DNA from 4 places in the Moellerella wisconsensis genome. Region 2 is predicted to be linked to each of the others. Evidence: predicted binding sites of a transcription regulator. Region 2 holds the regulator's gene; each other region holds the start of a gene.
What was found. The regulator PurR, encoded in region 2, represses purine synthesis genes. The targets are predictions, from matches to a motif close to CANGCAAACGTTTGCNTG.
Positions count from the first base shown of each region.

Region 1: a site for PurR is predicted at 2,291-2,308, ahead of gltS (sodium/glutamate symporter). Genes of this name have one in related genera too.
Region 3: a site for PurR is predicted at 3,573-3,590, ahead of purL (phosphoribosylformylglycinamidine synthase). Genes of this name have one in related genera too.
Region 4: a site for PurR is predicted at 2,930-2,947, ahead of glyA (serine hydroxymethyltransferase). Genes of this name have one in related genera too.

Region 1 is NZ_CP093242.1:212,062-218,194, reverse strand. Features, by position in the region: gene gltS (sodium/glutamate symporter) at 909-2,123, opposite strand; gene MNY66_RS00895 (uracil-xanthine permease family protein) at 2,483-3,874, shown strand; gene MNY66_RS00890 (AsmA family protein) at 4,191-5,996, shown strand; gene fabY (fatty acid biosynthesis protein FabY) at 6,117-6,133, opposite strand, start outside.
Region 2 is NZ_CP093242.1:1,573,671-1,579,803, forward strand. Features, by position in the region: gene punC (purine nucleoside transporter PunC) at 1-265, opposite strand, end outside; gene punR (DNA-binding transcriptional activator PunR) at 575-1,477, shown strand; gene purR (HTH-type transcriptional repressor PurR) at 1,482-2,507, opposite strand; gene sodB (superoxide dismutase [Fe]) at 3,031-3,609, opposite strand; gene MNY66_RS07090 (Grx4 family monothiol glutaredoxin) at 4,225-4,572, shown strand; gene rnt (ribonuclease T) at 4,657-5,307, opposite strand; gene gloA (lactoylglutathione lyase) at 5,500-5,907, opposite strand; gene MNY66_RS07105 (DUF1289 domain-containing protein) at 6,074-6,133, shown strand, end outside.
Region 3 is NZ_CP093242.1:2,385,594-2,391,726, forward strand. Features, by position in the region: gene purL (phosphoribosylformylglycinamidine synthase) at 1-3,490, opposite strand, end outside; gene mltF (membrane-bound lytic murein transglycosylase MltF) at 3,766-5,481, shown strand; gene tadA (tRNA adenosine(34) deaminase TadA) at 5,634-6,119, opposite strand.
Region 4 is NZ_CP093242.1:2,374,069-2,380,201, forward strand. Features, by position in the region: gene suhB (inositol-1-monophosphatase) at 1-80, shown strand, start outside; gene MNY66_RS10435 (3-phenylpropionate MFS transporter) at 262-1,410, opposite strand; gene glyA (serine hydroxymethyltransferase) at 1,572-2,825, opposite strand; gene hmpA (NO-inducible flavohemoprotein) at 3,186-4,376, shown strand; gene glnB (nitrogen regulatory protein P-II) at 4,598-4,936, opposite strand; gene MNY66_RS10455 (NAD+ synthase) at 4,949-6,133, opposite strand, start outside.

The sequences.
Region 1 (6,133 bases), 1.4 Mb from region 2:
GGTTGCGATAAAGGCCACGATATATGTAATATGGAATTCGTATTTTATATGAACATGTTTTAAGGCCACGTAAAGAGTATTCAAAATCGCAAAATTGTTGTATCTGATTATTTATATTTTATAGTAGTAAATATAGTATATAGTAAATATAGTATAACAGTAAAATAGTAATTATGTTTCAATGGGGATTGCGATAAAGGCCACGATGTATTTAGTATGGGATATCATAGTCAATATGATAACGTTTTAAGGCCATGTAAAGAGTATCCACAATCGCAAAATAAGTGTTACCGCGACGATGTAAGGCTTTGATTTATAATGCTGTAGTTAAGCATTAAGTTGTGTTAGTCAGTCTATTTTAACGCAACGAGAGTAAAGCAACGCATCAAAAGTATATGTCGCAAGGGGATGTACTTGTTTATCTGCTTAACCATTTGAAGTTATAACTGGACAAGCCTTTAGTATAAACCGATTAATATATGGAGAGAAGTCACTAATTTATTAGTAACCATATTTTTATAACGTGTACATTTAAAAAGCAGTATCCGATGTAGTATTAAGTTAGTAGTATATTAATGTTAAAAACTAAGTATGCAGTACCCTAAAAGCCCTGACGCCAAATAATGTCAGGGCTTTTTTCTTTGATTAATTTAATATTCCCACCTGATAATGATTATTAATATTTTGTTAATAACCATGCCAAAAATCATTCTCTTGCTTTACTTTAAAGATGATAAAAAATAACCCGCTATATCATTCAATAAAAAAATAATCATAAACGTCACATTGAACTGTATATAAAAAGCGATTATTGATTCAGTATTAGCTAGATATAAAATTGCCGTGAATAAATTCACGGCAATCTCCTGCGTTCTTTACTTATTAGATCATCGAATAAAAGTGACTATTTAACCTGTTATTGTGGGGAATAATGGCAACAACAGATAAAGTTTGATAATAATCGCATTCACAATATCAATGAAGAACGCACCTACCATCGGAACCACAAGGAACGCCAAATGTGACGGACCAAAGCGATCTGTGACTGCTTGCATATTCGCAATAGCTGTCGGTGTTGCACCTAGACCAAAACCACAGTGTCCTGCAGCCAGAATGGCAGCATCATAATTTTTGCCCATCACCCGGAAAGTAACAAAAATAGCATAAGATGCCATCACGATAGCTTGTACGGTCAAAATAACCAGCATTGGGATTGCCAGTGAAGCTAATTCCCATAATCTTAAGCTCATTAACGCCATGGCTAAGAACAAGGATAAACTCACGTTACCAAGCACCGATACCGCTCTATCAAATACACGGTAGAAACCGAGCATCGATAAGCTGTTACTTAAAATAACCCCAACAAACAGCACACACACAAACGTTGGCAGTGCATACGGGGTATCTGCGAGCCACGCTGAAATATATTTCCCTGCTAACAAACAGATAGCGATCATCGCTAACGTTTCAATCATTACCATTGAGGTAATAACACGCCCTGACTGCGGTTTTTCAAATGCTGTTGGTACATCTTTATCATCATCAGCTGTGCCGGGTATGGCGACATTACGAATAAGAAAACGAGCAACAGGACCACCAATCAATCCTCCAAGAACTAAACCGAACGTTGCGCAAGCCATTGCAACTTCAGTCGCACTTTGGAAACCATAGGATTCGCTAAAGATTTTACCCCAAGCGCCGCCTGTTCCATGCCCTCCAGAGAGAGTAATTGAACCAGCAAGCAGACCCATCAATGGATCTAATCCCAACATTTTGGCTAAAGCAATACCCACTGTATTTTGTACAACCAATAAACCAACAACGACAAACACAAAAATAAATAATGCCTTACCACCGGCTTTCAAACTTGCCAAGTTTGCATTCAGACCGATAGTCGCAAAAAAAGCCAACATCATAGGCTCTTGCAATGATAAATCAAAAGACACACTCCAATCCATGGTCTGCTTAAGCAGAAGTAGTGTCAATGCCACTAATAATCCACCAGCAACAGGCTCGGGAATAGTGTACTTTTCTAAAAAAGGAACTGACTTAACAAGTTTTCGCCCAAGTAAGAGCACAAGTGTGGCAGCAACCAGCGTACCGTAGACATCTAGATGATACATTTACGTACCTCATTTGTTATTAATATTATTTAAAACCAATAAGACGTTAGTAGATTCCTTTCAACGCCAAGAAGCAGGTTAACCGATTAAAAGAAAAAATGAGACTAAACACAAGTTAAAACATATAAAAATGTGAGGAATAAGTTCAACAGTGACAAAAAAAATTTAAAGCAAACGATTGCTTTTTGAAATGGCATCATTAAAATGCATTTTTTGTTGGTTGATAACTCTTAAGGCGCAAAATTATTCGAGTTGTAATAGTACGGCAACCGAAAGCATTCCGATAAATAGGACTCTGCATGAGTCGGAAAGCAAAGAACAACCAATGCAGCTGCTATCTGAAGCATGACGGGTATATTATGAATAATTCATCGCTAAAACAATCGACTACAGAGACGATAACGCAGGGAAATAGTGAATTAGTTTATCGCCTAGAGGATAGACCTCCCCTGCCCCAAACCCTATTTGCTGCTGGCCAGCACTTACTCGCTATGTTTGTCGCTGTCATCACACCTGCGATGTTAATTTGCCAAGCACTAGGGCTGCCAGCTCACGACACACAACGTATTATTAGCATGTCATTATTCGCTTCTGGTCTCGCGTCTCTGATTCAAATTCGTGCTTGGGGGCCTATCGGGTCGGGATTGCTCTCGATACAAGGGACTAGTTTTAACTTTGTCGCCCCGTTAATTATGGGAGGCCTAGCACTTAGAAACGGTGGTGCAGATATCCCAACTATGATGGCAGCATTATTTGGTACTCTGTTAGTCGCAGCATTAACCGAAGTAGCATTATCACGAATATTACATTTAGCTCGTCGTGTGATTACTCCATTAGTTTCTGGCGTCGTAGTAATGATTATCGGCCTTTCATTAATTCAGGTGGGATTAACCTCAATTGGCGGCGGCTATGATGCCATCAAAAATAATACTTTTGGTTCACCCGACAATCTCATTTTAGCCGGCATCGTGCTCGCCGTGATTATTATTTTGAATCGTCAACGCAATGCATATCTGCGTATCGCCTCTTTAGTTATTGCCATGGCTATTGGCTATTTAGCCGCATGGTGGATGGAGATGCTGCCATCAACGCCCACAGATACCCCTAAAGAAGCCTTTATTACCATTCCTGAGCCGTTTTACTATGGATTATCTTTTGATTGGAATCTGTTACTGCCCCTGATACTTATTTTCATGGTGACATCGTTAGAAACCATTGGTGATATCACTGCAACCTCAGATGTTTCAGAGCAACCGGTACGAGGCCCGCTATACATGAAGCGGATCAAAGGTGGGGTCTTAGCTAATGGCTTAAACTCGATGGTTTCTGCGGTATTTAATACCTTTCCGAATTCATGTTTTGGTCAAAATAATGGGGTGATCCAATTAACTGGAGTCGCTAGCCGTTACGTTGGATATGTTGTAGCTTTTATGCTGATTTTACTCGGATTATTCCCCGCAGTTGCCAACTTTGTTCAGCAAATTCCTGAGCCAGTACTCGGTGGCGCGACCATCGTGATGTTCGGTACCATTGCCGCTTCAGGGGTTCGAATTGTCTCTAGAGAGCCATTAAATCGCCGCGCTATCATGATAATAGCATTATCATTGGCAGTCGGCATGGGCGTTTCACAACAGCCATTAATTTTACAATTTGCCCCAGATTGGATTAAAACCTTATTTTCTTCCGGTATTGCTGCCGGTGGATTAACCGCTATTATTCTGAATTTAATTTTTCCTCACGAAACCAAATAATTCAGTCGTTATTGCCAACGTGATCGCAAAAGATTAGCGCCAATAAAATTTATTTCGGCGCTAATCTCGATATTTCTCTCAAATCACTTATTTCCTCAAACAATTTGTCGTGTATGCTCACTATAATTCGCAGCAACAAATTATATCGTTAGTTGTTGTACAGCTTATAAGCCGCTTCAAACGACGGCAACGTTATAGACTGAATTAACAACAATTGTTAAATTGATTTGCCGCAACCATACTGAATATCATTTGATTATCATTACATTTGACGTGACTACTCGCTATATTTAAGAGTAACGGTGTAGAGGAAACTATGTTGAGAGGATTAGCGAAATTCGCTATCACTATTTTATTACTGTTGATACTGGCTATCATCATTGTTTATGCAGGTATGCAGAGTCGATGGGGGGCGGCACAAATAAGTGCTTTTGCTAGTAAACTTACCGATTATCAAATCTCTGTCGGTATTGTTGGTCATGATTTATCTTCGCCTCAAGAGTTGATTTTACAAGATGTCTCCATTAAATCAGCTAATACTAATTTCATGCTGGATGCCAAACAAATTACAATTGAATTTAACTGGCGTAAGCTATTATCCAATCAGCCTATTTATCGACTGACGGTCACTCAAGGTAATTTAGCGCTAACATCCACCGAGCAACCTATTAATCTCTCGGCTAATATTCTGCAATTTAGTAATTCACGAATTCATTATCAAACACCCGAGCATCAAATATTGACCACGGGACTCACGGGTGGGATTACACCATGGCACAGTACCCCCGATTCTTGGCTTGGTTATGGCGATTTTCGTTTAACCGCATCGAGCATTAAAGTCGATGATAATCTATTCAAAAAATTTGCTCTACGCGGGAAATATCAAGCTGCATTAACAGAAATTAGTGAAATCAGCGGCGAATTGAATCATGGTTTTTTTATCGGTTCCGGAAAACGTACTACGGACGGCAGTATTACTATTGATTCACTAGCGATGAGTGGAATGGGTTGGCAAAGTAATCTCTCTTTTGATCAATTACTCACCGAGATTTCATACCCGCATCCTATATTCCTCAAAAATATCGATTTAATTAATGCTAACTTCCAAGGTAAAGATTGGGCCATTAGTGGATTGAATGCCGAAATACAAAAACTGGGGGTGATTAATGGCAGTTGGAATACATCACACAGTAAATTTGAGTTAGATGCATCTCAATTAGTAATTAAAAATCAACAAATTGAGCAGCTAATTGCAAACTTAGAAACAAAAAATGATCGTTTAAATATTAATAAATTATCCGGCTATTATGAAAAAGGGATCTTTAATCTGCGCGGCTATTGGCAAAGAGATAATAAAAGTTTGACTCTGGATAATGTCGAATTAGGCGGGCTCCTTTATACTTTGCCTGAGCACTGGCTCTCATTTTTCGCTGCGCCTGCCCCAGATTGGCTCTCTAACCTCTCGATCAAGCAATTTACGCTATCTCAATCTCTCCTCATGAATATCAACTCAGATTTTCCTTTTGAATTTACAGGACTGAGCGGATCAATGACCGATGTAGATTTCATTAAATACCAACAGTGGGGTTTTTGGCAGGGCAAAGCCAGCTTTAGCGCCGACAGTGGAACACTTAATCAAGCCATGCTACGCCGCCCATCGATGGAGATCCGTCAAAGTGGACAAGCTTCTGTCGCAGCCACGGTGACTGCAAGCACCGGACAAGGTGTAATAAAATTTGGCGTACTGGCAAAACAACAACCGAGTAACGTGTTATTTTTATTACGATCTTCAGGTTCTAATATTGATTTATCACTGTTAAATCAATGGGGCTGGGAAGGATTACCGCGCGAAGTTATTGGCGATTTTGATCTGACGCTACAAGGCAACTTATTAGCAAAATCCATTCAAAATACATTAAATGGCGAGCTAGTCGCGATCCCTTTGCAGGGGAAAAAAATCTATCGTCTGGTCGATAACGGAAAAGTGACAGCTAAAATAGAAGCGCCTGAATCGCCGACAAATTTAACTGAACATGATCAAGAATCAGACTCGCAGAAGGTTCCCGTCAAGCAAGAGTCTGGTCCGAATGTCGAGGAGTTACTTTCTATACTGTCTCGATAGACGACTGCCTCAATAGGAATGCTGAATAAAGCTTTTTGAGTGTAATTTTAATAAATCTTCGGTAACTAATTACTCTATTCGATGATAAACCCGATTAAAATTTGCCAGAATAACGATTAATTATTCTTGGCGAGTTT
Region 2 (6,133 bases):
TTAAGGTGAATAACGATAACCCGATGATTAAAACTGGTTTACGACCTAATTTATCTGACAGTGGTCCCCATAGCAGTTGGGCAAATGCAAAACCGGCTAAAAAAATACTTAGTGATGCACTAATTGCACCTTCAGAGGTATTTAATGAGATCTGCATCGCACCAAAGGCGGGCAAATACATATCAATAGCCAGGTAGCCAAGCATACTTAGCCCAGCGAGATAAAATAGAAATCCGGAAGAATTTTTTACAGCGTTCTGTGTCATTTTATTAATCTTTTAGATGAAAAATTGAATGATATCCATGAGCTATCGAGAGGCTGATGCTGAATTTATTTTACTGACAGCTCAACCTTATTATGACTCACTATCAGCAATCGACTAATTAAAATATTTATTACTTAGTCTTTATTATTGCTTAAATTTGAATACCGAGCAGGTGTTGAATCGAGGTTTATTGCCACTCAAATTATTTGGAATATAAATTTAATCGATGCTTCATTGTATCGCCTGTCATTTTTCAAAGTAAAACGGTAATATTTGCACAATGCTGTTAAATTTTTTGAAGGGAAGGTTATGTGGTCAGCGTATTCATTGGAAGTTATTGATGCTGTTGCTAGAACCGGTAGCTTTAGCGCAGCAGCAGTTGAGCTACATCGAGTTCCTTCTGCGATTAGCTATACAGTTAAACAATTGGAAGAATGGCTGGCAATACCGCTGTTTGAACGGCGACACCGTGATGTTGAACTCACTGAAGCAGGGCGGGTATTTATTAAAGAAGCGCGCGCTGTCATCAAAAAAATGGATGATACTCGTCACCATTGTCAGCAAATTGCCAACGGTTGGCGTGGACAGCTAAGTATTGCGGTTGATGGGATAGTCAAACCTCAGCGAACGGAACAACTTATTTTAGATTTTTATCAACATTTTCCCGATGTAGAGCTGTATATTTACCCTGAAGTTTTTAATGGCGTTTGGGATGCTTTAGCCGACGGTCGGGCAGATGTTGCCATTGGCGCAACTCGAGCTTCGCCAATTGGAGAACGCTACAGTTTCAAAGATATGGGATTTATGCCGTGGCGCTGTGTGGTTAATCATCGACACCCGTTAGCAAGTGAGGCAGGTCCATTGACCGATGATCAATTGCGACCTTTTCCCAGTTTATGTTTAGAGGATACCTCAAGAAATTTACCTAAAAGAGAAACTTGGGCGTTGAATAATCAGCAGCGAATGATAGTACCGAGTTGGGAAAATGGATTAGCGTGTTTAAAAGCGGGATTGTGCATGGGAGTAATCCCCGAACATCGGGCTTTGCCGTTATGTGAACAAGGGATTTTAGTTGATTTACAACTTTCCCAGCCATTTCCTGAAAGTCCGTGTTGCTTAACGTGGGTCGAGAACCATGCGTCTCCGGCATTAAGTTGGCTGCTCGATTATTTGGGCGACAGCGAAACACTTAATGCCGAATGGTTGCGATAAAAGATTATCGGCGGTAATCGATAAAAGGACCGTCCGCTACTGAGCGGCGTTCAACTAAGCGTGGATGCACTTCAATAGTTTGTGCATCTTCACGTTTATTGACAATCCGATCCAATAGCATAGAAAATGCCATCTGACCTAAACGTTCTTTTGGCTGATGGATTGTGGTCAGTGCCGGAGTAAAATAGCGCGCATTGCGTACATTATCATAACCGATAATTGAAATATCTTGTGGAACGCGCAAGCCCATTTCATCGGCGGCACAAATTGCACCCATCGCCATAATATCCCCACCACAGAATACAGCGGTAGGTTTGTGTTTATGACTTAGAATTTCGCTCATGGCGGAATAACCTGATTCGGGCTCAAAATTGCCTTGGACTATCCACTCATCACGTAAGGTGATTTTAGCTTCTTCCATCGCCTTTTTAAAACCATTTAAGCGTCCAATTCCTGTATTGCGTTCTAATGGACCGGGGATAATCCCTAAATCACGATGACCGCGATCAATAAGATAACGCCCCGCAAGGTAACCGCCATGAAACGCATTATCAATAATGGTGTCAGTAAAATCACCTCGAGCTTCCCCCCAATCCATGACAACCATGGGGATATTTCGATATTCTTCTAACATAGTAATCAAATGGTCAGGATATTCTGAACACATGACTAATAAGCCATCAACACGTTTTTGCGCTAACATTTGTAAATAGGCTTTTTGTTTGCCTAAATTATTATGCGAATTACATAAAATTAGCGTGTATCCTTTGTCGTAACAGCTATTTTCAACTGATTCAATAACTTCAGCAAAATATGGAGCCTCACTCGAGGTTGCCAGTAATCCAATCGACTTGGTGTGATTAACTTTCAAGCTTCTCGCAACTGCACTAGGTGAATAGTTCAGTTCTTTAATTGCCGTCCAAACGGCAATCTTAGTATTTTCGGCGACGAAACGCGTTTTATTAATAACATGGGATACGGTTGTGGTAGAGACGCCTGCGCGTTTTGCCACATCTTTAATCGTTGCCATGATGTAAAAAGACTCCTGACCAATAAGTGGTCTTATAATATAATTTTATTAAAAGTTGTCAGTATATTGAGGCATAAGAGGTTGTCTGACAATAATTTAGCGATTTGTCATGAATTTTGTCTGATCTAGCGCAAAAACGAAAGTAATAATTGATGTTATAACATGTGATATATTGCGTGGTTTTAAATTTTTACTGTGAGATACTAATTAGTAGCTAGTCAATTTTAGTTATTTGATGGGGATTTCTAAGCATCAGCTAGCATAATTAGATATCATAGCATTAGAATATAACGTTATTGGAATATCAATAGGAGCAAATATCATGGATACAGATCTTAAATTCGGACTCTGCACCGCATTAGGCGCATTAGTGATGATTATTTTATTTGTGGTACATATTTTTTGATTGGTCTGTGTGCGAAAACCAACCACTGAAATTATTAGATTAAGGGCGAGACATTTATCCCGCCCTTAATCTATCAGTAAGAGCCAAAAGAGATCTCTGCTCTTACTTTATTAATCACTAAGCCAGATTTTCTGCAACAAAATTCCAGTTAACCAATGCCCAGAAGTTGTCCATATATTGAGGACGAGCATTACGGTAATCGATGTAATACGCATGTTCCCAAACATCAACGGTCAGAAGAGGTTTATCTTCACCAGAGATTGGGGTGGCTGCATTTGAAGTATTGACGATAGCCAAGCTGCCATCAGCTTTTTTTACTAACCAAGTCCAACCAGCACCAAAGTTTTTAATCGCAGAATCAGTGAATTGCTGTTTGAATTCAGCAAAAGAACCAAATGCTTGGTTGATAGCTTCTGCAACTTTACCTGTGGGTTCGCCACCTGCATTTGGTGCTAAGCAGTGCCAGTAAAATGTGTGATTCCATACTTGAGCCGCGTTATTGAATAGGCCACCTTCAGAAGATTTGATAATCTGCTCTAAAGATTTACCTTCAAATTCAGTGCCTTTGATCAGGTTATTCAGGTTTACCACATACGTATTGTGGTGTTTACCATAGTGATATTCTAGGGTCTCAGCAGAGATATGTGGTTCGAGCGCATTTTTTGCGTAAGGTAGAGCGGGTAATTCAAATGACATTGCATACTCCTTGTTAAACTATTGTATTTTATAGTTTGCTACTTCGGGTTTTGCTCGATAATTGAGCCAAAAGGGTGGTTCTATTTCTAAGGACAGCATCGTTAAGGTCAACTGCCTCTATTTTACTTATCATATTAACAACATTAGATAAAAATCACAGTGTCTTATAATATAAAATATTTATATATTATTTATTAGTCCACTTTAATTCATCTTGAGATTAGTTATCTGGCGGGTTAAAAATAGACACAATGCAGGGATAATGATCCCTTTTTTAAACCGGTAATGTTATAGTAATGTATTATTGTAAACAAAATGCATATTCTAGGTAGTGTGTTTGATTACATGGAGTAGGCGGCCTGCATTGAAACGGCGCAGCCCAAAATGTGTGTTTTGCTATTATAAGTATACAGATTAGGTATACAGATACTGGATCTGATGTGGTCGGTTTGGTATCGGTATAGACAAAGACACATACAATGTTCAGGTATTGAACTTTTTAATTCAGCTGCAATTGTTTGATCCATCATTGTTTGATCTACAATTGTTTAATATTGTTTATTACAGCAATATTGGGCTGACAGACCAGCACATATTAGTTTTAAGGAAGTAAGAATGACAACTATTGAAAAAATTGAGCGCCAAATCAAAGAAAACCCGATTCTATTATATATGAAAGGCTCTCCAAAACTTCCAAACTGTGGTTTTTCCGCGCAGGCTGTACAAGCACTATCTGCATGTGGCGAGCGTTTCGCTTATGTGGATATTTTACAGAATCCAGATATTCGTGCCGAGTTACCTAAATATGCTAACTGGCCTACATTTCCTCAATTATGGGTCGATGGTGAATTAGTCGGCGGATGTGACATTATTATGGAAATGTATCAGCGCGGCGAATTGCCTAAGTTGATCAAAGAAACTGCGGATAAATACCGTTCAGCTGATGAAACAAAAGCTGAGTAATTATTAAGTTATTCGTTAACATAAAAAAACCGCAGGAGAATATTATGTTCTCTGCGGTTTTTTTATGGATTATTTAATCGCTGATTATTCAGTAATAGCTAACGGCCAGCCACCTAATTTTTTCCATTTATTAACTATTTCACAAAACAGTAGGGCAGTGCGATCAGTATCATAAAGCGCACCATGAGCTTGTTTAGCGTCAAAGGGAATGCCCGCAGTCAAGCAGGCCTTGGCTAAAATAGTTTGACCAAATACCAAGCCACTTAATGCGGCGGTATCGAAGGTTGCGAAAGGATGAAATGGGTTACGTTTTAACCCCGCGCGTTCTGCGGCATTAATAACAAAACTGTGATCGAACGTCGCATTATGAGCAACAATAATTGCCCGGTGGCAATTAGCGCTTTTCATCCCCTTCCGAACCATTTTAAAAATAGCATGCAGTGCTTCATATTCACTGACTGCGCCGCGTAATGGATTGTTGGGGTCGATACCCGTAAAGGCCAATGCAGCAGGCTCAAGGATAGCACCTTCGAAGGGATTAACATGAAAATGTAAGGTCTCGTCTGTTTTCAGCCAGCCATCATGATCCATTTTTAAGGTAATTGCTGCTATTTCGAGTAATGCATCTGTTTTGGCATTAAACCCGCCCGTTTCCACATCAATGACCACAGGATAATATCCTCTGAATCTATTAACCAGAGCGTTTAAATTATTTTTATCAGACTTTTCAGACATTAGAATTTCATTTACAGTTTTTGAGGTTAATTCATATTATGCCAAAATCAGCATAATTTTGCAGGGATGAATATTGAAGAACCCTCAGAAAAATCACAGTATAGCGATTTTTCCAAGAGTTAAGCACTCTTAGCGGATGGAGTAGTTAGGCTCCGAGCTTAGAACGCGTGCCCATAAAATCTAGGCGTAATATTAGTTACCGAGGCCGTGACTAGCACTTTTATTTTCGATGAGCTCAATCTTATAGCCATCGGGATCTTCAACAAAAGCAATAATGGTTGACCCCCCTTTTACGGGACCTGCTTCACGGGTTACCGTGCCGCCTGCTTTTTTGATATCAGCGCACGTTTGGGCAACATCATCAACACCAAGAGCGATATGGCCATAAGCATTTCCCATGTCATAGCTGTCAACACCCCAATTGTAGGTTAACTCAATTACAGCACCTTCGCTTTCATCGCTGTAGCCTACAAACGCTAGAGAATATTTATATTCGGTATTTTCGCTAGTACGCAAAAGACGCATCCCTAATACTTTCGTATAGAAATCAATCGAACGTTGCATATCACCAACGCGTAGCATGGTATGAAGTAAGCGCATAATAACCCTCTCTTATGTTGACTATTTGAATCAAAAATCGATTTAGCTCCTAATATAACGCGTATACACATGATAATACAATTGATCTGCCTGATATTTTAAAGGTATAAGTGAGTGAGGTGTAATTAATAACATTATAAGTGCTATTTTATTTTAGGGGATGACAATGGCTGAGCAACTTGAATTTTTTGAGCTTCAAAGTCCTTGCCGGGGTATTTGTCAAACT
Region 3 (6,133 bases), 810 kb from region 2:
GTTCAGACCGATTGCGAACAAAGCGTGGCCATAATTCAGCACCGGGGATCAAACTACGTAAATTCGACATCATCTGACAGCCATTACACACGCCCAATGACAAGGTATCCGGACGATTAAAAAACGCCGAAAATTCATCACTTACTCGCGGATTAAACAGAATTGATTTAGCCCATCCTTCGCCCGCACCTAAGACATCTCCATAAGAGAATCCACCACAAGCCACCAGCGTATGGAATCCTTCCAATGAACGATTACCTGCCATTAAATCACTCATATGCACATCGACGGCATCAAAACCGGCACGATGGAAAGCTGCAGCCATCTCAACATGCGAGTTAACGCCCTGCTCACGCAGTACTGCCACTTTTGGCTTAGCCCCACGCATAATATAAGGCGCGGCGATATCTTCAGAAATATCAAAAGTCAGCTGGGGATTCAGCCCCGGATCGGTCAGGTCAAGTTTGGCCTGATGCTCTTGATCTGCACATTCGCTATTATCTCGAATACGTTGCATCTGCCATGTGGTCTCAGCCCACCATTGGCGCAAAGTACTGCGACGTTCTTGATAGACAATAGTGTCTCGGCTACTAATAATAATATCATCACCAGAGGTTGCACTACCAAGTTCGAATAAGCAATCAGCTAGCCCTGCCTCAGCAAAACACGCCTTTACATACGCTAAGTCTGACGCGCGGATTTGCATTACTGCACCTAACTCTTCGCTGAATAATGCGGCTAAAATATCATCGTCAAACGCACTGATATCCACCTTGATACCACAGTGCCCAGCGAACGCCATTTCAGCCAATGTCACCACTAAGCCCCCATCGGAGCGATCGTGATAGGCCAATAATTTTTGCTCGCCAATTAAACGCTGAATCGTCTGGAAAAAGGCCGCTAATAATTGAGGAGAACGAACATCAGGCGTACTACTGCCTAACTGGCGATAAACTTGGGCTAATGCCGATCCACCGAGCGCATGATGTCCCTGTCCCAAATCGATTAATAACAGTCGGTTATCAACTTTGGTGGTTAATTCCGGCGTGACAGTTAAGCGCACGTCTTCAACCCGACCAAACGCGGTGATCACCAATGATAACGGCGATGTCATCTCTTTAGTTTCGCCATTTTCATCCCAACGCGTTTTCATCGACATCGAATCTTTGCCTACAGGAATAGTTATCCCTAACGCAGGACATAATTCTTCACCAATCGCTTTTACGGCGGCATACAATCCCGCATCTTCACCTGGATGCCCTGCGGCAGCCATCCAATTAGCTGATAGCTTAATACGTTTTAAATCTTGGATATAAGCCGATGCAATATTGGTTAGAGCTTCCCCCACCGCCATACGTGCAGAAGCCGCGAAATCCAATAATGCGATTGGTGCACGCTCACCAATAGACATAGCCTCACCATAGTAGCTGTCTAGGCTCGCCGTCGTTACCGCGCAATCGGCGACCGGAATTTGCCACGGTCCCACCATTTGATCACGCGCTACCATGCCAGTCACAGAGCGGTCACCAATGGTGATTAAGAATGTTTTTTCAGCCACTGCTGGCAAATGCATAATACGTTTTACCGCATCGTGTAACTCAATCGCCGCTCTATCTAATGCCTGTGCTGGCGCCTGCTGGGTTGTAACATCGCGCAGCATTTTGGGTGTTTTACCTAACAATACATCTAGTGGCATATCGATAGGATGATTATCAAAATGTTGATCATTCAATAATAAATGATGTTCTTCTGTCGCTTCACCAATGACCGCATAAGGTGCACGTTCACGTTGACAAATTGCTTCAAAGATTGGCAATTTTTCAGGAGATACAGCCATAACATAACGTTCTTGCGATTCGTTACACCACACTTCTAGTGGGCTCATGCCCGGTTCATCATTTAGAATTTTGCGTAATTCGAAACGACCACCTCGACCACCATCGCTTACCAACTCAGGCATCGCATTGGATAAACCACCAGCACCGACATCATGAATAAAAAGAATCGGATTATCGTCGCCCATTTGCCAGCAGCTATCGATAACTTCTTGGCAACGGCGTTCCATTTCTGGGTTATCCCGTTGAACCGAAGCGAAATCTAAATCTTCATCGGATTGACCGGAGGCCATCGATGACGCAGCTCCGCCACCTAAACCGATATTCATTGACGGACCACCGAGTACAATCAGCTTAGCCCCAACGGAGATCTCACCTTTCTGGACATGATCTGCACGGATATTACCGATCCCACCGGCAAGCATGATCGGCTTATGATAACCGCGTAATTCCTCACCGTTATGACTGGTGACTTTTTCTTCATAGGTGCGGAAATAGCCCAACAGTGCGGGACGACCAAATTCATTATTAAATGCAGCGCCGCCTAATGGACCGTCCATCATAATATCGAACGCACTAACAATGCGTGATGGTTTACCGAAATCTTCTTCCCATGGCTGTTCAAAACCGGGAATTCTCAGATTAGACACAGAAAATCCGACTAAGCCCGCTTTAGGTTTAGCGCCACGCCCTGTTGCACCTTCATCACGAATTTCTCCACCAGACCCCGTTGCCGCCCCCGGCCATGGCGAAATTGCTGTTGGGTGATTATGCGTTTCGACCTTCATCAAAATATGGGCATCTTCTTGATGATAATCGTAATTGCGGTTTTGTGCATCGGGGAAAAAACGCCCAACTGAAGAACCTTCCATTACCGCAGCATTATCTTTATAGGCAGACAATACATAATCAGGTGTCTGCTCGAAGGTGTTTTTGATCATCTTAAACAACGATTTAGGCTGAGCTTCACCATCAATAATCCAATCGGCATTAAAAATTTTATGACGGCAATGTTCAGAGTTAGCTTGTGCAAACATATACAGTTCGATATCGGTAGGATTACGCTGTAATTTTGCGAAGGCCGCCAATAAATAGTCAATTTCATCATCAGCTAAGGCTAATCCCATCGCTGTATTAGCCTGTTCAAGAGCACTGCGCCCCTGAGATAATATATCAATCACCTTCAGCGGTGCAGGCTGATGCTGTACAAACAAAGCAGCGGCTTGATCCATTGAGGTAAATACCACTTCCATCATACGGTCATGCAATACAGCAGCAACCGCCTGCTGTTGAGTATCAGTCAACGTATCCGCTTGTATATAATAAACAATACCGCGTTCAATCCGCTTAACTGCCGTTAAACCACAATTATGCGCGATATCGGTAGCTTTAGATGACCATGGAGAGATAGTTCCGGGTCTTGGCGTAACCAGTAATAACCTCCCGAAAGGCGTATGTTCCGGAAGCGATGGGCCATATTTGAGCAGACTTTCCAGCTTTTCTTTTTCACTATCACTTAGCGGTGCCGCTAAATCAGCAAAATGTACATATTCAGCGTAAATATCAGTAATTGGGATCTCTTGTTGCTGAAATAATGTCAGTAAGCGGGAGATACGGAATGCTGATAAAGCAGGTGAGCCACGCAAAATTTCCATAGTCTTTGATTCTCTCTTTTGAACGCCAGCCCTGACCATCAATGCAGGGGAACTGATGCCATTATAAAGCAATGTTCACCAATACGAAACCGTTTGCGTGAGCAAAAATAAAGCAAAGTGATAAAATATCTCTCATATAAAATAGACAATTTTTGTTGCACCGCGCTAAATTGTTTCGCAGAATGTCAGATTACTGGGAATATAACCATACTAAATTTAGCTCGATTTGAGTTTTTATTACGACAACACCAGTACCACTAACGAGATATAATTGTTTGAATAATTTAAAAATACATTATTTCGTTATCGCTATTATTGCTTTTTTATCTGCCGCTATTATTGGCTTAGATACTCATTGGTCAGGCCACCAGGAATCGCAGTTAAAAAAAATACTGTCACGCAAAGAGTTGCGCGTCAGTGTTATCAGTTCACCACTGATCTATATTAACGATAAAAATGAAATTAGCGGTTTTGATTATGAACTCGCACAACATTTTGCCGATTATCTCGGCGTCAAACTTAAGGTTACGGTTAGACCAACCATAAATCAGCTGTTTGATGATCTAAAAAAAGATAAAGCTGATCTAGTCACGGCGGGCTTACTGTATAATCAAGATCGCTTAAAAAATGCCCAAGCGGGTCCACAATATCTATCCGTATCGCAACAATTAATTTACCGGAAAGGTACGACTCGACCTAAATCATTTGATCAAGTTAACGGGAAATTTGTGGTCATGGCAGGCTCCGCGCATGCTAGAACGCTCAAACAGTTAAAACAATTTTATCCGGAACTAAGCTGGCAGGAAACCAACGACTATAGTACCCACCAGCTGCTAGAAATGGTGGCTGAAGGGATAATAGACTATACGCTCGAAGATTCTATCTCGGTATCACTGCAACAGCGTATTCATCCTCAAGCCGCGATTGCGTTCGATCTCGGTGAAGAAAATGCCATCACTTGGTATATGGAGCGAACAGCAGACGATAGTCTCAACGCGGCTTTGCTGGATTTTTTCAATACCAGTAATGAAGAAGAATTGTTAGCCCGCTTAGAAGAAAAGTATTTTAGTCATGTCGGCAGCTTTGATTATTTTGATACGTTGACCTTTATTAGTGCTATCAATAAAGTCTTACCTGATTATCGGCCCTTATTTGAAAAATATGCGCATAATATTGATTGGCGTTTATTAGCGGCGATCGCTTGGCAAGAATCCCACTGGGATCCACAGGCAACATCCCCCACAGGAGTACGTGGTCTAATGATGTTAACCAAGCCGACAGCAGCTACCATGGGAGTGCAAGACCGTTTAGATCCCGAAGAAAGTATTAAAGGTGGGGCGGCTTATATTGAATATATTATGCAACGTTTACCGGTATCTATCCCCGACGATGAACGCATTTGGTTTGCTTTAGCCGCGTATAATATGGGTTATGGTCACATGTTAGATGTACGTAAACTAACTGAACAGCAAGGAGGCGATCCAAATCGATGGTTAGATGTTAAATCTCGCTTGCCATTGTTGACCCAGAAAAAATACTATACCCAGCTCAACTACGGCTATGCACGTGGGCATGAAGCCTATCGCTATGTCGAAAATATTCGCCGTTATCAGCAAAGTTTAGTCGGTTATCTATATAATCAAGAAAATAAGCCGTTAACGGAGCCTGATGAACTGCAAGCCCGTTTGTTTGCACCTATAGACGAGAGTACCTCATCAGCCATTATTAAGCAGAATAGTGATTCAAATATCGAGCCAAATAGTTATCCAGCAACTAAATCTTATTCTGTACCACAAGAAAAAGTAAGTCTGAAAAATCGGCAGAATCAGTCAATGCCAAATAAAATATCTGCGGTAAATCCGGGGAATATTCTCGGCGATCATTTTCTTTCGATTTATCATAAAAGAACAGAGCAATTGCAGAGACAAGCTAGTCAACAATCTCATGATGATATTCGCTCTATTCCGCTGATGCCTAGTACAGAACATTAACTCCATTGTTAACTATCAATTAGTTCGAACTTGGCTACCCGTAGACGAAGTACTGAAAATGAAACAATAACTCCCCCCTAGTAGTTTCTCCAAGGGGGGAGTTGATTCAATAGCGCGATTAAATTAAGCAACTTAAATATTAATAAATATCCCTATTGTTGTGCTGATTTAGCTGCAGCTTGAGCTAATAATTTTTGCTGTTTTTTCTGCTCACGACGTAACTTAAAAAATTGACTTAATAAATCAGCACATTCTTCAGCTAATACCCCAGAAACCACCTCTATGCGATGATTCATTCCTGGATGCCCTATAACGTCCAATAATGAACCACAGGCGCCGGTTTTAAAATCACTCGCTCCATAAACTAAACGCCCTACTCGCCCATGGATCATCGCACCAGCACACATAACGCACGGCTCTAATGTGACATACAGTGTAGTATCTAATAAACGATAATTAACTAATCGCTCCCCCCCCGCGCGAAGTGCAATAACTTCTGCATGTGCGGTGGGATCATTATCACTAATTGGTCGATTCCAACCTTCAGCAATTAATTGATCATTTTTAACCAATACTGCTCCCACAGGTATCTCGCCAATATCCTGAGCTTTTTTAGCTAACTGCATCGCATATCGCATCCAGTATTGATCTC
Region 4 (6,133 bases), 800 kb from region 2:
TTGTTGCAGGTAATCCACGTGTCGTTAAAGATATATTAGCGTCAATGCGTGATGAGCTAAATGAAGCCTTAAAACGTTAATTTAACTTCGCGTTTTAGCCTATTCTAAAGGCTCCTATGTAAAGTCAGATATTTAAAGGCCAGAGTGTGAAACGTCTTCACTCTGGCCTTTTTGTTTAACTAGCCATTCTGTTACATCTACGCTTTACTCTATCATCCATAAATTACTTCATAAATAATGGCTAAGAAAAACCGATTACTGCTACTGCGCTACAATTTTAGGCCGAATAAAGATTGCTGGTAGGGCTAATAGCGCCATAAAATAAAACACTAAGCTGTGTTGATCAGGCACTCGTTCATACATAAAGCCCACAATAACAGTAACTATGGCTAATCCACCGCCCATGGCTAACGCCGAATAAACAGCCTGTAGCGGAATGATCTCATCTTCTTTACGCGCACTAATAAATCGCATAGCCGCAAGATGACATACGGTAAATGTTCCCGCATGCAATATTTGCACCACGATTAACACCGGCAATGCAGTAAATGCGCCCATCAAACTCCAGCGTATCACTCCAATAATAGCGGATAATAACAATAAGTTACGTGCGCTCCAGCGACGGAATAAGCGATGGCTCATAGTAAAAACAATCACTTCAGCTACCACACCCAATGACCATAAATTACCAATCACCGAATCCGAATAGCCGGCTTCTTTCCAATACAACGATGCAAAACCATAATAAGCCGCATGAGCGCCCTGAAGCAGCGTAACGCAGACTAAAAAGCGCCAAACTGAGCTGTCAGCAATCAACTGTTTGAACGAGATTTTAGGTCCATGGGTTGATTTTTTGATCCCCGCAGGCATGATGGCTGGCTTAAGTAACGTGGCAAGTAGCAGAGCTAATATACTGATAATCAGTGCGATCATGATAGTTTTATGCCCCCAAACACCGGACAAATAACCAATTAGCGAGGAACTAATAATAAAGGCTATCGAGCCCCAAACACGTAATCGACCATAATCAAAGGTAAATTGCTTTTGCCAAGTGCCCGCCAACGAATCGCTTAATGGCACCATAGGGGCAAAAAATAGGTTAAAACCTATCATTACAAAAAATAACCATGCCCAATGGGAACCAAAAGAAAAACCAACCGCAAATATTAATGTAAGTAGCGCTAATATACGTAACGCTGAGATCAATTTAGCGGGATCTTTAACCGCCGGCGTAATCAGTAGCGCCCCGATAAAACGCGCAGATAATCCGATGCCAAGTAATAAGCCGATCATTTGCGCATCGATGCCCTCTCCTTGTAACCAGATTGACCAAAACGGCAAGAAAATACCGTAGGCAAAAAAGTAGGTGAAGTAATCTATCGCTAGCCAGCGTGTTGATGGAATGACCATCCCTATCCCCCATTTTTAGAAAGCAAAAAACCCGCTATGCGAGTTTATCGCAGCGGGTTAGAGATTATATCCCCTTATGGCCTAAATTATAGATACAAAGGTTGATAAACGAGCCTTGTACCTAAGATTTTTAATGCCTGAGGAATATAATTTATATTAACTTAAGCGTAGACTGGGTATTTAGCGCAAATATTTAATACTTTTTGCTTAATACGCTCAATTGTTGCTTCGTTGTTAAGATCATCAAGAATATCGCACATCCAGCCCGCCAATTCACGTGCATCAGCTTCATTAAAACCACGGCGAGTAATTGCTGGTGTCCCAATACGTACGCCAGAAGTTACAAACGGACTTTTAGGATCGTTAGGTACGCTATTTTTATTGACGGTAATATTCGCACGACCTAATGCAGCATCGGCATCTTTACCAGTAATATCTTTATCAACTAAATCAACTAAGAACAGGTGATTTTCTGTACCGCCGGAGACCACTTTATAGCCGCGTTGTTGAAACACATCGACCATGGCTTTAGCATTTTTAGCAACTTGTTGTTGATAAACTTTGAATTCTGGTTCCATAGCTTCTTTTAATGCCACCGCTTTACCCGCGATAACGTGCATTAAAGGACCGCCCTGTGAACCTGGGAATACCGCTGAATTCAGTTTCTTATACAGCTCTTCGTCACCACCTTTAGCTAAAATCAGGCCTCCACGTGGGCCGGCTAGCGTTTTATGAGTTGTGGTAGTAACAACGTGAGCATGTGGAACCGGATTAGGATAAACATCTGCAGCAACTAAACCAGCAACGTGCGCCATATCAACAAATAAATATGCGCCAATGCTATCAGCGATTTCACGCATTTTAGCCCAGTCTACAACGCCAGAATAGGCAGAGAAGCCACCAATAATCATTTTAGGCTGATGTTTTTTAGCTTGAGCAGCGATATCGTCATAGTCGATTTTACCGCTTTCGTCGATACCGTAAGGAACGATATTATATAATTTGCCGGAGAAGTTTACTGGTGAACCGTGGGTTAAATGTCCACCGTGTGCTAGGTTCATACCCAAAACAGTATCACCTGGTTTCAGTAATGCCATATAAACAGCCGCATTTGCCTGAGAACCTGAATGTGGCTGTACGTTTGCGTAATCTGCACCAAACAGTTCTTTTGCACGGTCAATGGCTAATTGCTCAACCACATCAACGAATTCGCAACCACCATAATAGCGTTTGCTTGGATAACCTTCGGCGTACTTATTGGTCAGCTGAGACCCCTGAGCTTGCATAACTCGTGGGCTAGTGTAGTTTTCGGAAGCAATTAACTCAATATGCTCTTCCTGACGTTTTACTTCATTTTCCATCGCTTCCCACAGTTGTGGGTCGTAATCTGCAATATTCATTTCACGCTTTAACATTCGCTTCTCCTGCCTCAGCTAATACAAAGTAGTCAATCATTCGAACCTGAATGCCAACAGTGTAAACTCTTTTTCTTCATGGTGATAGCCCTAACATCAAATATTACGCAATCGATTGCATTATTTTTAAAATGATTTTGGCTACAATCTATTAACATTATTAAATACCATCAATAAAAGATAAATCGACAGATATCACTAAAAATACGCCTTATATTAATCGATAGTTAGCAAGCCATGACTTTAAATAGGTTTATTAAAATCTGACTATTTACATTACCTTTAAAACGATATAAGTTGCATCTATAATACATGTTATAAATTCTCATGATATAATGAGAAATGTTCAGGAGAACCTGCATGATCGATCACCAGACTATCGCAATTGTTAAATCAACTATTCCCGCTATCGCCGCGACCGGCCCTAAATTAACCGCGCACTTTTATCAACGGATGTTCAAACATCATCCTGAGTTAAAAGATATTTTTAATATGCGTAATCAAGAAACCGGTGATCAACGCGAAGCGTTATTTAATGCCATTTGTGCCTACGCTATCAATATTGAGACCCCAGAAGCACTAATGTCAGCAGTTGAAAAAATTGCTCAAAAACACGCTAGTTTAAATATTAAACCAGAACACTATCCGATTGTTGGCGAGAATTTACTGGCGGCTATTGATGAATTACTCAGCCCAGGCCAAGAAGTATTAGATGCATGGGGGCAAGCCTATGGCGTATTGGCAAATATTTTTATTCAACGTGAAGCTGAAATTTATCAAAAAAATAAACAGAAAGTTGGCGGCTGGCAGGGACTACGTGAGTTTACACTGGTAAAAAAAATACCGCGAAGCGAACTGATTACCAGTTTTGAATTTGCCCCTGTCGATGGTCAGCCGGTGGTAGATTATTTAGCCGGCCAATATCTTACTATTTATATCAATGATGCGAGATTTGATAATCAAGAAATTCGCCAATATTCATTAACTGAAGCAGCTAATGGTCATAGCTATCGAATTGCGGTTAAGCGCGAATCAAAAGGTGCAGTATCGAATTACCTGCATCAGCATTTAAACCAAGGTGATCGGGTTAAATTAGCCCCACCTTGTGGCGACTTTTATCTCGATATTGCATCAGAGACACCGGTGACTCTGATTTCGGCGGGGGTTGGATTAACGCCAATGTTGAGCATGCTCCATCATCTTAAACAAACTCAGCATACGGGAGAAATTCACTGGCTACATGCTACAGATAATGGCAAGGTACATGCCTTCGCAGATGAAGTTAGCGATTTGATTTCAACGCTGAAAAAAGCTCAATCTACCGTTTGGTATAATACCCCGAATACAGATGACCAATTAGGGATAGATTATCACCATCAGGGATTAATGGATCTTTCAATGATTAAAGCTCAGATAATTAATCCTAAGATGCACTATTACTGCTGCGGTCCCGTCGAATTTATGCAATTTATTGCACGACAATTGATAGAGATGGGTGTCAGTTCTGATAATATTCATTATGAATGTTTCGGTCCACATAAGGTCTTGTAAACCCAATTATTCATCTCTTATCATTTCTTATTTGCGGTAACGGGGGTCCCATAAGCACACGATTCCATCCCATTCCTGTGTGTTTATTCCGTTACCGCAACTTTTTAGCGTCGCTAAACTAAATATCCCCAATAATTCTACTACAGAAAATTTATTGTCTCGTCTTTAATACAGTAGATTTATGGTGGTATATAAACATCATACTCCACCACTATTAGCGATTAAATAGCTTCGTCATCCTGCTCGCCGGTACGAATACGAATGACTCGAGCAACATCGTAAACAAAGATTTTACCGTCACCGATTTTGCCCGTTTGTGCCGTCTGCATAATAGTTTCTACGCAGCTCTCGACAATATCATCAGGTACCACTATCTCAATTTTTACTTTAGGTAAAAAATCGACCATATATTCTGCACCACGATATAACTCGGTATGGCCTTTTTGACGACCAAAACCTTTAACTTCGGTAACAGTCATTCCGGTAATACCCACTTCAGCCAGAGCTTCACGGACATCATCTAATTTAAACGGTTTAATAATTGCATCAATCTTTTTCATAAAACAATCCTGTTATGACCAGTTTTTGCGACCGAAACCCGAAGTGATGGGATAACGACGATCTTTACCGAAATTACGTGCCGTTATACGTGGCCCAACAGGTGCTTGGCGGCGTTTATATTCATTAATATCCACTAAACGAATGACTTTATGTACAATCTCTGCATCAAATCCTTGAGCAATTAATTGTTCAACTGATAAGTCTTTTTCGACATAACCTTCCAGCAAAGCGTCTAATATTTCATATGGTGGTAAACTGTCTTGATCAACTTGTCCGGGCGCTAACTCAGCAGAAGGAGGACGATCAATTACACGCTGTGGAATAGCTGGAGAAACCGTATTGCGATATTTAGCTAATTCAAAAACGATTGTCTTAGGTACATCTTTTAACACATCGAATCCGCCCGCCATATCACCATATAAGGTAGAATAACCCACTGCAGATTCACTTTTATTACTGGTTGTCAGCACTAAGCGACGGCGTTTATTTGACATCGCCATCAAAATAACAGCGCGGCAACGAGCCTGTAAATTCTCTTCGGTGGTATCCGCTTGAGTATTCGCAAACATCGGCTGTAATTGAGTCATAAAAGCATCAAACATTGGCTCGATGGAGACAATATCAAATTCAACACCCAGCAATTCAGCTTGCTCTTTCGCATCATGAATACTCATTTCCGACGTATAACGAAACGGCATCATGACAGCTTGCACATGTTCTTTACCAATGGCATCAACAGCAATTGCTACCGTTAATCCCGAATCAATCCCGCCCGACAATCCAAGGATCGCTCCATTAAATCCATTCTTGTTAATATAATCGCGTGTTGCTAATACTAACGCTTGATAAACTTGTGCTATCGGCGTCAATACTGGTGCCGGTTTATCCATCGCTATAATGTTTACATCATCAAACTGACATAAAGCAATTTGCTCATCAAAAGCCGCTAAACGGTGAGTTTGATTACCCTGCTGATCAAATACTTTTGAACAGCCATCAAACACTAATTCATCCTGTCCACCAACCTGATTTAAGTAAATAATCGGTAACTGTGTCCGTAAGCAATGATTTTTCAATAATTGTGAGCGGATATGGGGTTTTTCTCGATTATAAGGCGACGCATTAATGGTTAATAAAATTTCTGCTCCCGCCTGTTTCACCGCATCAACCGGTGCGTCAAACCAGACATCTTCGCA